One region of the Marinomonas sp. CT5 genome, then DNA from elsewhere that is predicted to be linked to it. Evidence: predicted binding sites of a transcription regulator. Region 1 holds the regulator's gene; each other region holds the start of a gene.
What was found. Region 1 encodes sigma-54, which starts transcription at its own class of promoters, with help from an activator protein. Its sites were predicted from a motif close to TGGCACNNNNNTTGCTNT; they were not measured.

Region 1 (3,215 bases):
CTGTAGAGTCAGGGCAAGCTGTTGGCCTACTGGGGCCCAATGGAGCAGGCAAAACCACTTGCTTTTATATGATCGTAGGCATGGTAACCAACGACGCTGGCGGTATATTTATTGATGGACTAGATGTAACTAATGATGCCATGCACACAAGAGCTCAAAAGGGAATTGGGTATTTACCTCAAGAAGCCTCTATTTTTAGGAAAATGTCCGTCGAAGATAATATTTTAGCGATTTTAGAGACTCGCAAAAAGCTGTCAAAAGCACAGAAACTAGAGAGATTAGAAGAGCTTTTAGAAGAGTTCCATATAACTCATATTCGAACTAACTTAGGTATGGCATTATCTGGTGGCGAAAGACGTCGGGTTGAAATTGCTCGCGCTGTAGCCATGAACCCAAAGTTCATCCTTCTAGATGAACCTTTTGCTGGTGTTGACCCTATTTCAGTGGGTGATATCAAGCTAATCATAAAGCATCTGCAAGAAAGTGGTATCGGTGTCCTTATCACCGATCACAATGTAAGAGAAACATTAGACATCTGCGACAAAGCCTACATTGTAGGTAATGGGTACATCATTGCATCAGGCGACGCCAACACCGTCATCAACAATGAGCAGGTAAAAAAGGTCTATTTAGGTGACGACTTCCGTTTGTAACCCCTTATCATTGCAGTAGAAAGGGAGTAGTATGCATAACTCATTCCAATTCATTCAAATAGAAAGAGTTGCTCTATGAAGCAGTCTTTACAATTAAAGCTCGGCCAACAGCTGACTATGACGCCGCAGTTGCAACAGGCTATCCGCTTGCTGCAACTTTCAACGTTGGATTTAAAACAAGAAATCCATGAATTTCTTGAATCAAACCCTCTTTTAGAGCTCGATGAAGATGAACAACTTCATGTCGACGTCACACCCAGCATTGAATCTAAAAGCGCCGCAGCGGATAACAATACTTCAGCCGACAACAGCGAAGAACCACGCATTGAATCTGAGTGGACTGAAAGTATCCCTGAAGAATTATCCATTGATAGTCATTGGGACGATACTTACCAAAGCTCTGCCGCTGTTAGTGACCATAATAGTTTTGAGGGTGAAAGCGACTTTGAAAGCCGTAATGCACCAGCAGAAAGCATACAAGACCACTTAATCTGGCAACTAAATCTGACACACATTTCGGATCGAGATATAGAAATCGCTTACGCCATTATCGAATGTGTTCAGCCCGATGGTTATTTAAGCATTTCGCCCGAAGATATTTGTGAGTCTCTTAGCACCGAACTTGAAGACTTAGACCTAGAAGAAGTGATCGCCGTCCAACATAGACTGCAGCGTTTTGATCCTGTTGGTGTTTGCTCAATTGACTTACGCGATTGCTTGCTTGTGCAACTCGAAGCATTCCAAAACCACCCTTTATATAAAAGCACTTACAACCTGATTGATCATTATTTACCTCTTTTAGGTAATCGTGATTTTGCTCAATTAACGCGCAAAACAAAACTAAAAGACGAAGCGTTAAAAGAAGTTATTAATTTAATACAGCAACTTAACCCGCGCCCAGGTTCAGTTATTGATGCCGATGATACAGACTATGTTATTCCTGATGTCTCTGTGAAAAAGCGTAATGATGTATGGCAAGTTGAACTCAATAATGATGCCCTTCCTCCGATAAAAATCAATGAAACCTATTCGGCTATGGCAAGTTCCACCACATCGTCAGAAGATGCAACATACATCAAGACCTCTCTTCAAGAGGCGAAATGGTTTATGAAGAGCCTACAGAGTCGTAACGAAACATTGCTCAAAGTAGCCAGTTGTATTGTAAGTCGTCAAATCGATTTTTTTGAATTAGGTGAAGAAGCTATGAAACCCATGGTACTTCATGATGTTGCGGAAGAAGTGGGCATGCATGAATCGACCATATCAAGGGTTACAACACAGAAATACATGCATACCCCAAAAGGTATTTTTGAACTGAAGTACTTTTTCTCCAGTCACGTCAACACGGCTTCAGGTGGAGAATGCTCTTCTACCGCTATACGAGCTATGATTAAAAAACTTGTTGCTGATGAGCCAGCTAAAAAGCCATTAAGTGATAATAAGCTAGCCGCCATCCTTGCAGATCAAGGCATACAGGTCGCTAGACGCACAGTTGCAAAATATCGAGAGGCGATGAACATCCCTCCTTCCAATGAACGAAAACGACTGATCTAAACGGAAAGCATTTTATCATGTCCTTGAAATCATTACTAAAAGCTGAACTCGTACTTGCAAAGCAAGACATTATTAGCAAAAAACGTGTTTTAGAAAATATCGCTGATGTTGCATCAAATCGCCTACACTGCAATAACGAAGACGTTTATGATGCCCTTCTGGGGAGGGAAAAGCTTGGCAGTACGGGAATAGGCAATGGCATAGCCATCCCCCATTGCCGCCTTGAAACAGCAAACCACACAGCCATTGTTGTTATGTCTTTACAAACCCCCATTGACTTTGATTCGATTGATAAAAGAGCAGTTGATCTCATATTCGCACTTATCGTTCCACCCAACGAATGTGACCAACATCTTTCAACGTTAGCGAAAATAGCAGAACTTGCTCAATCCGCTGAATCGTTGGACAAGTTACGTACAGCACAAACTAATGAAGAGTTATTAAGTATTTTTGAATCCCTTATATAGGAAAATAGCATGCAGGAAGAGTCCGTAATTATTATCAACAAACTTGGCCTTCATGCTCGTGCAGCTGGCAAACTCATTGAAACAACATCTCGTTTTTCTTGTGATATTACGATTGAAAAAGAAGGACGAAATGTTGATGGCAAAAGCATTATGGCAATGATGATGCTGGCCGCCGGTAAAGGCACTGAAATTCACATAAAAACTAATGGAGATGACGAAAAAGAAGCGATTGAAGCCATCATTGAGCTTATTAACAATCGTTTCGGCGAAGATGAGTAATACACCTCATGTCAGAGCAAAACACACTTAATCATCTCCAAACTGTCACCGAATCGTTAGAATCCGGTGCGACGATGCAAATCCGTTATTTACTTAACGGCGCTTTGCCTGCTCAAGATGTTGCTCGACTACTCGAATCCTCCCCACCAAAAGAACGTAAACTCCTATGGGAATTAATCGAGGACAAAAACGAAGGTGAAGTCCTACAATATCTAAGCGAAGATATTGGTATTCAATTCATGAAAGACATGGATACAGAGCG
Region 2 (3,215 bases), 1.9 Mb from region 1:
TGTGTATTGGCTCCAGTAAAGGCGCCTTTTTCATGGCCGAATAGCTCAGACTCAATTAAGTCATGCGGAATGGCTGCCATATTCAAGGCAATAAAAGGATTAGCGGCTCTTGGGCTGTGAGTGTGCAATGCTTGTGCTACCAACTCTTTACCAGTGCCGGATTCGCCATTAATTAAAACAGTAATATTTGAGTTGGCCAGGCGACCAATAGCACGGAATACTTCCTGCATTGCAGGTGCTTCGCCAATGATTTCTTTATCAACTTGTTGTTCTTGTTCGGCCTCCATGTCATCAGTACTAGGTCTGGCATTGCGGTGGTGGAGCATAGCGCGCTTAACCAAGCTGACGGCTTCTTCTACATCGAAGGGCTTTGGTAGGTATTCAAATGCACCGCCTTGGTATGAAGCAACAGCACTTTCTAGGTCTGAGTGTGCTGTCATAATAATTACGGGTAGATAAGGATGGTCCTTTTGGAGTTTTTGAAGTAAGGCCAATCCGTCCATGCCTGGCATACGAATATCGCTAATAATAGCGCTAGGTTGTTCTTTATCAATAAGATTGACGAGGTTCTCTGCAGAATCAAACAAACGACATTGGATACCTTCTTGTTCTAATGTCTTCTCTAGAACCCAGCGAATAGAGCGATCGTCGTCAACAATCCATACGGTTTCTTCTGCTGTCATGAGTGTTTCTCCTGTTCTTGGACTGTCGTCTCAATGGGAATTAATATATTGAATTCGGTTTTTTTCGGATAACTGTTGCATTCAACAATCCCGTGGTGCTGATGAATGATGGATTGAGCGATAGAAAGTCCTAGGCCTGTACCATCAGATCGACCGCTGACCATAGGGTAAAATAAGGTTTTTAGAATGGCTTCTGGAATACCAGGACCATTATCAATAATGCTTATTTTGCATACTAGCCGATGGCGTTTAGAGCCTATGGTAAATTGTCGTAACGCTCTCGTTACCATATGAATGGCTTTATGATGATTGTCTTCATCTTCTATCAAGGCTTGCATGGCATTTCTTGTAATGTTCAATAAAGCCTGTATTAACTGTGATTCGTCACCAATCAAGTCAGGAATACTGGGGTCATAGTCACGAATTATTTCAATTTGATTATCGGCTTCGACTGAAATGAGTTGTCTTACCCGTTCAATTACCTTGTGGATATTGAGCGTTTTGTTTTTAGGTAGTTGTCTTGGTCCCAACAATCGATCAACGAGGTCGCGTAGTCGATCAGATTCTTCGATGATGACTTGCGTATAGTCGTTGAGAGCTTCGTCGGTAAAAGCACGGCTAATTAACTGCGCCGCGCCGCGTATTCCACCTAATGGATTTTTGATTTCATGGGCCAGGCCTCGAACCAGTTCTTTACTCGTTTCGTGATTAGCTATCAGTTCATCTTCTTGTGAAATTCGTTTCATTCTGTCGCGTGGGTAAAGTTCGATAATGAGACTTTCTGTCTCATTAGACGTACCCATGATAGGTGTGACAGTGTAATCACAAAAAAGCTTTTTGTTGTTGCTACATTCGATTTCCGCCTCTCGTTTAGTAAACGGATGGCCAGATTCAATCGCTGTAAGTAAAGCTTGGATGCTTTTTTCGTTTTCACGGAAGGCGGCGCTAATATCATTGCCATAGATACGACGTCGGCTTACCGCAAGCAGCATTTCGGCAGCAGGATTTAAATATTCGATCTCAAGCTTGTTGTTTAATTGCACAACAGCAGTAGATAAATGGTCGATTAATAAGCTATACACAGACAGTGCCTCTCTATTGCTCCTGCTTTGATTGTTTCCCCTGAATAATAGTTGCAAAAAGCGAACCAACATTGGGCAGCTCGAAATGGCGTATTTATTAAGGTCTTTGTATTCACTATAAAAAGTGGATTGCACAATTATAGTGCATTGAAATTATGATGTTCATTTTTGTGCAAATAAAGCGATAAAAAAAGCCCCGAACTAGGTTCGAGGCTTTCGTATTTTACTTAGCAATTTGGATTCTTAAACGCTGTAGTAAAGTTCGAACTCAAGAGGATGAGTTGTCATAGATATACGTTGAGCTTCGCCAGACTTAAGGTCGATGTAAGCATCAATCATGTCATCAGAGAATACGCCACCTTGAGTCAAGAATGCACGGTCTTCATCTAGAGACTTAAGCGCTTCTTCTAGGCTGCTAGCAACTTGTGGAATAGCCAACGCTTCTTCCGCTGGTAGGTCGTACAAGTCTTTATCTGCTGCATCGCCAGGGTGAATCTTGTTTTTGATTCCGTCGATACCGGCCATTAGCATTGCTGCAAATGCTAGGTATGGGTTAGCGGTTGGATCAGGGAAACGAGCTTCAATACGTTTGCCTTTAGGGCTTGCAACGTATGGGATACGGATAGAAGCTGAGCGGTTACGTGCAGAGTATGCAAGCATAACTGGCGCTTCGAAGCCAGGAACAAGACGCTTGTAAGAGTTTGTTGAAGCGTTAGTGAAAGCGTTCAATGCTTTAGCGTGCTTGATGATACCGCCGATGTAGTAAAGAGCCGTTTCAGATAGACCAGCATATTGGTCACCTGCGAATTGGTTAACGCCATCTTTCCAGAAAGATTGGTGAACGTGCATACCTGAACCATTATCGCCAACAATTGGCTTAGGCATGAAAGTCGCCGTTTTACCGTATGCATGAGCAACATTGTGTACGCAGTACTTAAGGATTTGAACTTCGTCTGCTTTTTTAACCATTGTGTTGAACTTAACACCAATTTCGTTTTGACCTGCCGTCGCAACTTCGTGGTGATGAACTTCAACAACCAGGCCCATAGTTTCCATTGCGCCACACATTGCAGCACGAAGGTCATGGTGAGAATCAACTGGTGGTACTGGGAAGTAGCCGCCTTTAACGAAAGGACGGTGGCCCATGTTACCGCCTTCAAATTTTTTGTTTGAAGACCAAGCCGCTTCTTCAGAGTTGATTTCAACAGAGCTGCCAGACATGTCTGTTTTCCATTTTACGTCATCAAAGATGAAGAATTCTGGCTCTGGACCAAAGAAAGCTGTGTCACCAAGGCCAGTAGATTTTAGGAATTCTTCAGCACGAAGGGCAACAGAACGTGGGTCACGGTCATAGCCTTGCATAGTAGAAGGCTCGATGATGTTACAACGAACAATAACCGTTGGTTCTTCAGTGAAAGGGTCAATGATTGCAGTGTCATCCTGCGGCATC
Region 3 (3,215 bases), 270 kb from region 1:
GCCTTGTCTGTGGGTGATGTAAAAGGTATCACCAAGGCTGCTACGGGTTGTGGTGGCTGTGCTGCGTTATTGAAAAAAGTCGTTGATAACGAATTATTAGCGTTGGGAGTTGAGGTCAGCACAGATATTTGTGAGCACTTTGCCTACACCCGCCAAGATTTATATAACTTAGTGAAAGTAGGTGAAATTAAAACTTTTGCTGAGTTATTGAAAACGCATGGTAAAGGTCATGGTTGTGAGATATGCAAACCGGCTGTGGGTTCTATTTTAGCCAGCGTTTGGAATGATTACGTACTGAAAAAAGAGCATATCAGTTTGCAAGACACAAATGATCGCTTTCTTGCCAATATGCAAAAAGACGGTACTTATTCCATCGTACCTCGTATTCCCGGTGGTGAAATTACCCCTGAAAGATTGATTGTATTGGGGGAAGTGGCAAAAGAATACGGTTTATATACCAAGGTAACAGGCGGTCAACGTATCGATTTATTTGGTGCAACCTTGTCACAATTGCCACAGATTTGGGAGAAGCTCATCGCGGCAGGGTTTGAAACCGGTCAAGCCTATGGCAAGTCTTTGCGTACGGTAAAGTCTTGCGTTGGTAGTACTTGGTGTCGTTACGGGGTGAATGACAGTATGAAAATGGCGATTGATTTAGAGAATCGTTATAAGGGACTGCGCTCACCTCACAAGATTAAGTTTGCTGTTTCTGGTTGTACACGCGAATGCGCTGAAGCTCAAAGTAAAGACATTGGGGTGATTGCGACCGAAGGCGGTTGGAACCTATATGTGTGTGGTAATGGTGGTATGAAGCCGCGTCACGGAGATCTTTTTGCGAAAGATTTGGATGACGAAACCTTGGTGAAATATATCGATCGAGTATTAATGTTTTACACCAAAACAGCTGATCGATTACAGCGTACCTCGGTTTGGATGGAAGGTTTAGAGGGTGGTTTAGAGTATCTAAAAGATGTGGTGATTAACGACAAGCTGGGATTATGCGCTGAGCTTGAAGCAAGTATGCAGCACGTAGTGGATACCTTCCAGTGTGAATGGAAAACCACTTTGAAGGATCCTGAAGCACTCAAAACTTTCCGTCAATTTGTTAACTATGAGGGAAGCGATAGCAATGTGGTGTTTGTTGAGGAGCGTGACCAAATGCGCCCTGCAACTGAGTTTGAAAAACAGCAATTAATTGCGAAGGTGGGCTAATACGATGACGATGCCATGGAAATTAATTTGTAAACAAGAAGATTTAATTGAAGGGGCTGGTGTTGCAGCCATGTTGAATGGCGAGCAGGTGGCGGTTTTCTACGTGCCTGAGTCGGACAATAAAATCTTTGCGATTGGTAATTGGGACCCAATTGGCAAGGCAAATGTCTTGTCTCGGGGGCTAGTTGCTCACCTTCAAGATCAGTGGGTGGTGGCTAGTCCATTGTATAAACAGCATTATGAGCTGAGCTCAGGCCAATGTCTTGAAGAGGATATCAAGGTGCCTCATTGGCAAGCAAAGTTAGAAGGGGGAGAGGTGTTCATCGCAACACACTCATAACGGTGCACGTATTTGTGTGTTTGCACTATTTAGGCGCTATTTTTAGGTTTAATAAGAAAGTGTTCTGTCGATGATAAAGCTGCAGCTGCTAAAAGATAAGGATTTTCGCCTTTAATCAGTGCTTGTCAAAGTTGGCTTGCTTATTGCTAATATTAAAGTACTGATGCACCGTAAACCGATGAAGGCTTACACATAAAGCATACAGATATTACAAAAGGCAACGAGGCCCAATCACTTTTTTGAAAGTGATTGGGCCTTTTTTGTTTTTAAGAAATACAAAAGCACGAGGAAGATCCATGACGGCAACAAAGAAGACAGCCATTAGCGGAAAAACAACCTGTCCCTATTGTGGTGTTGGCTGTGGGGTTAACTTAACTATTCCGGACTCAGTCAATCAGGATGTTCCTCCTGTTTCTGGTGATCTAGATCATCCGGCAAATTTTGGTCGTTTATGTGTTAAAGGTAGTAGCCTTGCTCAGACGATTAAATCTGATGACCGTTTATTGGCTCCTATGCTTAATGGCCAAGCTGTGTCTTGGGAATCTGCGATAGAAACCGTTAGTTCAAAAATCTCCCAAATTGTAAAAGATCATGGGCCGGATGCTTTTGCTTTCTATCTTTCTGGGCAAATTCTCACGGAAGATTATTACGTTGCTAATAAATTGGCCAAAGGGTTTATTGGTACGGCGAATGTTGATACTAATTCGCGGCTCTGTATGGCCTCTGCCGTAGTGGGGTATAAGCGCGCCTTTGGTTCGGATACTGTACCTTGTAATTATGAAGATCTAGAACTCTGTGATTTATTAATCATGGTTGGGTCGAACGCCGCTTGGACTCATCCCATTTTATTTCAACGAATTGCTTCTGCGAAAAAGCAACGGCCTAACATGAAAGTTGTGGTGATTGATCCACGAGAAACTGCAACGTGTGACATTGCTGATTTGCATTTGGCGATTAAGCCTGGCAGTGATGCCGCCATATTCTCCTTTTTATTGAATGATTCAGCTCAAGCCGGCATTTTGGATGAGGATTTTATCGTTAATCATACGAATGGTTTCGCAGAAACTTTGAGCCATGCAGTAGAGTCAACTCCAAATCTGTCTTTTACCGCGGATTTTTGTGGAATCGATGAGAAAGCGCTTGCTTGCTTGGCAAGCTGGTGGCGAGAGCATTCAAAGACAATTACCTTTTATTCCCAAGGGGTTAATCAGTCTTCTTCGGGTGTTGATAAATGCAATGCCATTATCAATTGTCATCTGGCGACGGGGCGAATTGGTAAGGAGGGAGCGGGACCTTTTTCGATTACCGGTCAACCAAATGCTATGGGCGGGAGGGAAGTGGGTGGCTTGGCGAACCAGCTAGCGGCTCATATGGACTTCGCTACGCCAGGAGCGTTGGATCTGGTGCAGCGTTTTTGGCAAGCACCCAATATGGCAACAGAAAATGGCTTGAAAGCAGTCGACTTATTTCAAGCCATGGAAGAGGGGAAAGTCAAAGTGGTGTGGATTATGTCGACTAATCCTATGGTTAGCCTGCCAGACACTGCGCAGGTTCGTAGAGCGTTGGAGAAATGTGAGTTAGTCATTGTTAGTGATTGCAAAGCACATACAGACACAACCGCTATGGCTGATGTGCTACTTCCAGCGACTGGCTGGAGTGAAAA
Region 4 (3,215 bases), 420 kb from region 1:
GCTTTAAAAAACATCATCAAAAAAGTAGTCGAGCCAAATAACATTGCCATCGATGACACAGACGCATTGGAAACCTTTGTACGTCAAAACATCAAAACCGTCTATCACCCTGGCGGGACCTGCAAACTGGGCACGTCTCGAAGTGACTCCGTCACGGATTTAGAACTCAAGGTTCACGGCACCAAAAACCTTCGTGTCATGGATCTCTCTATTTGCCCACAAATACCAAGTGGTAACACCAACGCCGTTGCCATGATGATTGGTGAGCGTGGCGCGCACTTCACACTACATTCTTCCAATTAAGGAGCGACAAGATTATGTCCGACATTTCATTATTAGACGCCACACAAGCTTTTTTGAAACAAGACCATGGCCAATTCATTAATGGTCAAAAAAACGCCTCTGGCGATAGCACCTTTAATGTTATTAACCCTTCTACAGAAGCCGTTATTGCTAACATCCACAGTGCAACCACTCAAGAGGTCGACACTGCAATCGAGTCCTCCTATCAAGCCTTTAAAGGCGCTTGGGGGAAAACATCACCTTATACTCGCGGTGTTGTGCTCAATAAATTGGCGGATTTGATTGAGCAAAATGGGGAAGAAATTGCTCAACTAGAAACCTTGTGCAGTGGTAAATCTATCCACCTTTCACGCATGTTTGAAGTACAACAAAGTGCGATGTTTTTACGCTACTTCGCAGGTTGGAGCACTAAAATAAATGGTGAAACCATGACGCCTTCATTCCCTTCTATGCAAGGTGAAGAATACAGTGCTTTCACTCGCAGAGAAGCCATTGGCGTTGTCGCCGGTATTTTACCTTGGAATTTCTCAGTGATGATTGCCTGCTGGAAGATCGGTGCGGCACTTTGCACGGGTTGTACTATTGTCCTTAAACCAAGTGAGTTCACACCGCTGACTATTTTACGCATTGCTGAGCTAGCAAAAGAAGCGGGCGTACCAGATGGTGTTCTAAACATAGTCAATGGCAAAGGCGATGTGGGTGGTCAGCTTATTCAGCACCCTAAAGTACGCAAAGTCTCATTTACCGGCTCAGTCGCGACCGGCAAGAAAATTAGCGCAGCCGCTTCCGCTGACTTAACTCGCTGCACGTTAGAATTAGGTGGTAAAAACACCGCGGCAATTTTAAAAGACGCGGATATTGATCGGGTTGTGGGCGGGCTTTTTCAGTTAGGTTACATTCACCAGGGTCAAGTCTGTGCCGCACCAGAACGTGTTTATGTACACTCCTCTCGCATTGACGAATTAACCACTAAACTCGCGCAAACGTTAAGCGAGGCCAAAATTGGCTCCCCACTTGATGAAAGCGTTTATTTCGGCCCTCTCTCTAACGAACCGCAATTCAATAAAGTATGCGAATACTTAGAGGTTGCTCACAAAGAAAGCCGCGTGTTACACGGTGGTAAAGCCATTTCGGGGAAAGGTTTCTTTGTGGAACCCACGATAGTGCAAGCGTCCAGTGTCGATGAAACGCTCATGCAAGAAGAGACATTTGGCCCCATTATCAGCTTTATGCCTTATGAAGACGAAGAAGAGCTTATTGATTTAATCAATAACACGCCATTTGGCTTAAGCAGCAGTATCTGGACCAACAACTTATCTCAAGCCATGCGAATGATACCGAAAATTGAATCTGGTACAGTTTGGGTCAATATGCACTCTATTCTTGACCCTTCTGTACCATTTGGGGGCACAAAACAATCTGGTGTCGGCCGAGAGTTTGGTCGTGAGTTCATCAATGACTATACCGAAGTCAAATCCGTCATTATGTGCTACTAAAACTAGGGAGAAACCTGCAAACGATTAGAGCTTGACATAGTGCGAATTTAGTTGGAACAATACTTGCTAAAAAGTTTACATTTCAACTAAATTCGCATGACTCTTAAGGCTCTTATCATCAACAAGTCGAGAACCAAAGAGCCCTGCATAATGGGAGAAAGAAATGCTCGACTTAGATCGCTGGGAACATTCTGTCCATTCTATTTGTGGCAACTTTGACACTCAGCCACATCGCAACATCCCTTTTATCGGCAATATGAGACTGGATAATCATAACGGTTTAGGTGTTGCTCATATCGAAACGAACGCAGAAAAGATAATCCGTTCTAAATCTACCTGCCAAGACGACAAACACTATTTTGTCATCCTTCAAAAAAAAGGCACTATGGGCTTTTCTTGGTCAGATAATAAAGACCTCTTGTTACCAGGCGAAATCGCCCTTATCGATTCATCTTTGCCTTACGACATGCACCCCCAAGGGCTAATACAACAAATGTCCGTACACTTACCAAAAGCTTATGTTGATAGCTTATGCTCTACACACGCACAACACAGAATAACCAAAATTGCTCAGAACCGTTCCAGCAGTCAAATGCTGCTGACCATGCTACGTCAATTGGCCAATACCGATGACCAAACTCCCTCTTTTCAGGAAGATGGTGAAGCGCTGCAATACGCCATTAGTGCGCTAATCAAACCTTCTCTTGAGCATACGAATAATGATTCAACCTCTTCGATGAAAGAGCGAGCTAAACAACACATATTGCGCCTTTTAACAGAAGAGAGCCTGAGCCCAGACCATATAGCAAAAGCCATGAATATGTCGAAAAGATCCCTTTACCGACTCTTTTCAGAAGAAAATTTCAGCATAGCTCAATTTATTTTACAAATGCGCATTGAAAAATGCTGTGAAGACATGCTGACGGCGGATGCAATGAAACAACCATTATCGATAACAGAAGTGGCTTATCGCTGGGGCTTTTCAGACGCATCACAACTGTCGCGAGCCTTTAAACGAGTAAAAGGGATGTCTCCAAGTCAGTGGCGACACAGCCAATCCTAATGTGACTCATGCAACCACATTATTATGTATCAGCCATACCTTGCAGCCTGTCAGTCACAATAATGAATCAAGCCCTGTACTCCATTCGCCATGACAAACTAGACACAGCTTTCGATTATCAAAAAGACGGTAAAGCTCGACAAAAATAGACTCTCTATAAAATTTATTTGCTTTACGCTCGTATGAGAAAAAACTTCATCACAAGATAAAAGCCACTTTAAAAAGCGCCAAAAAACCTAAATTTTCGTTAAAAATGCATGCATCTATCGCGTTTTCTTCAACAACAATCATAGATGCAAAGTTATTAATTAACTTTATACCTATGTCGCAAAAATCCAATACTCGATAAACCA

Region 2: glnL (nitrogen regulation protein NR(II)) is a predicted target of sigma-54. The motif match lies at 1,816-1,833, and genes of this name have one in related genera.
Region 3: C0J08_RS13340 (nitrate reductase) is a predicted target of sigma-54. The motif match lies at 1,685-1,702, and genes of this name have one in related genera.
Region 4: feaR (transcriptional regulator FeaR) is a predicted target of sigma-54. The motif match lies at 1,852-1,869, and genes of this name have one in related genera.

The regions. Positions count from the first base shown of each region.
Region 1 is NZ_CP025572.1:2,555,509-2,558,723, forward strand. Features, by position in the region: gene lptB (LPS export ABC transporter ATP-binding protein) at 1-653, shown strand, start outside; gene C0J08_RS12010 (RNA polymerase factor sigma-54) at 729-2,207, shown strand; gene ptsN (PTS IIA-like nitrogen regulatory protein PtsN) at 2,225-2,674, shown strand; gene C0J08_RS12020 (HPr family phosphocarrier protein) at 2,684-2,953, shown strand; gene mgtE (magnesium transporter) at 2,962-3,215, shown strand, end outside.
Region 2 is NZ_CP025572.1:630,027-633,241, forward strand. Features, by position in the region: gene ntrC (nitrogen regulation protein NR(I)) at 1-683, opposite strand, end outside; gene glnL (nitrogen regulation protein NR(II)) at 680-1,765, opposite strand; gene glnA (glutamate--ammonia ligase) at 2,009-3,215, opposite strand, start outside.
Region 3 is NZ_CP025572.1:2,822,458-2,825,672, reverse strand. Features, by position in the region: gene nirB (nitrite reductase large subunit NirB) at 1-1,212, shown strand, start outside; gene nirD (nitrite reductase small subunit NirD) at 1,217-1,552, shown strand; gene C0J08_RS13340 (nitrate reductase) at 1,849-3,215, shown strand, end outside.
Region 4 is NZ_CP025572.1:2,975,817-2,979,031, forward strand. Features, by position in the region: gene C0J08_RS14050 (GMC family oxidoreductase) at 1-303, shown strand, start outside; gene C0J08_RS14055 (NAD-dependent phenylacetaldehyde dehydrogenase) at 318-1,799, shown strand; gene feaR (transcriptional regulator FeaR) at 1,963-2,862, shown strand.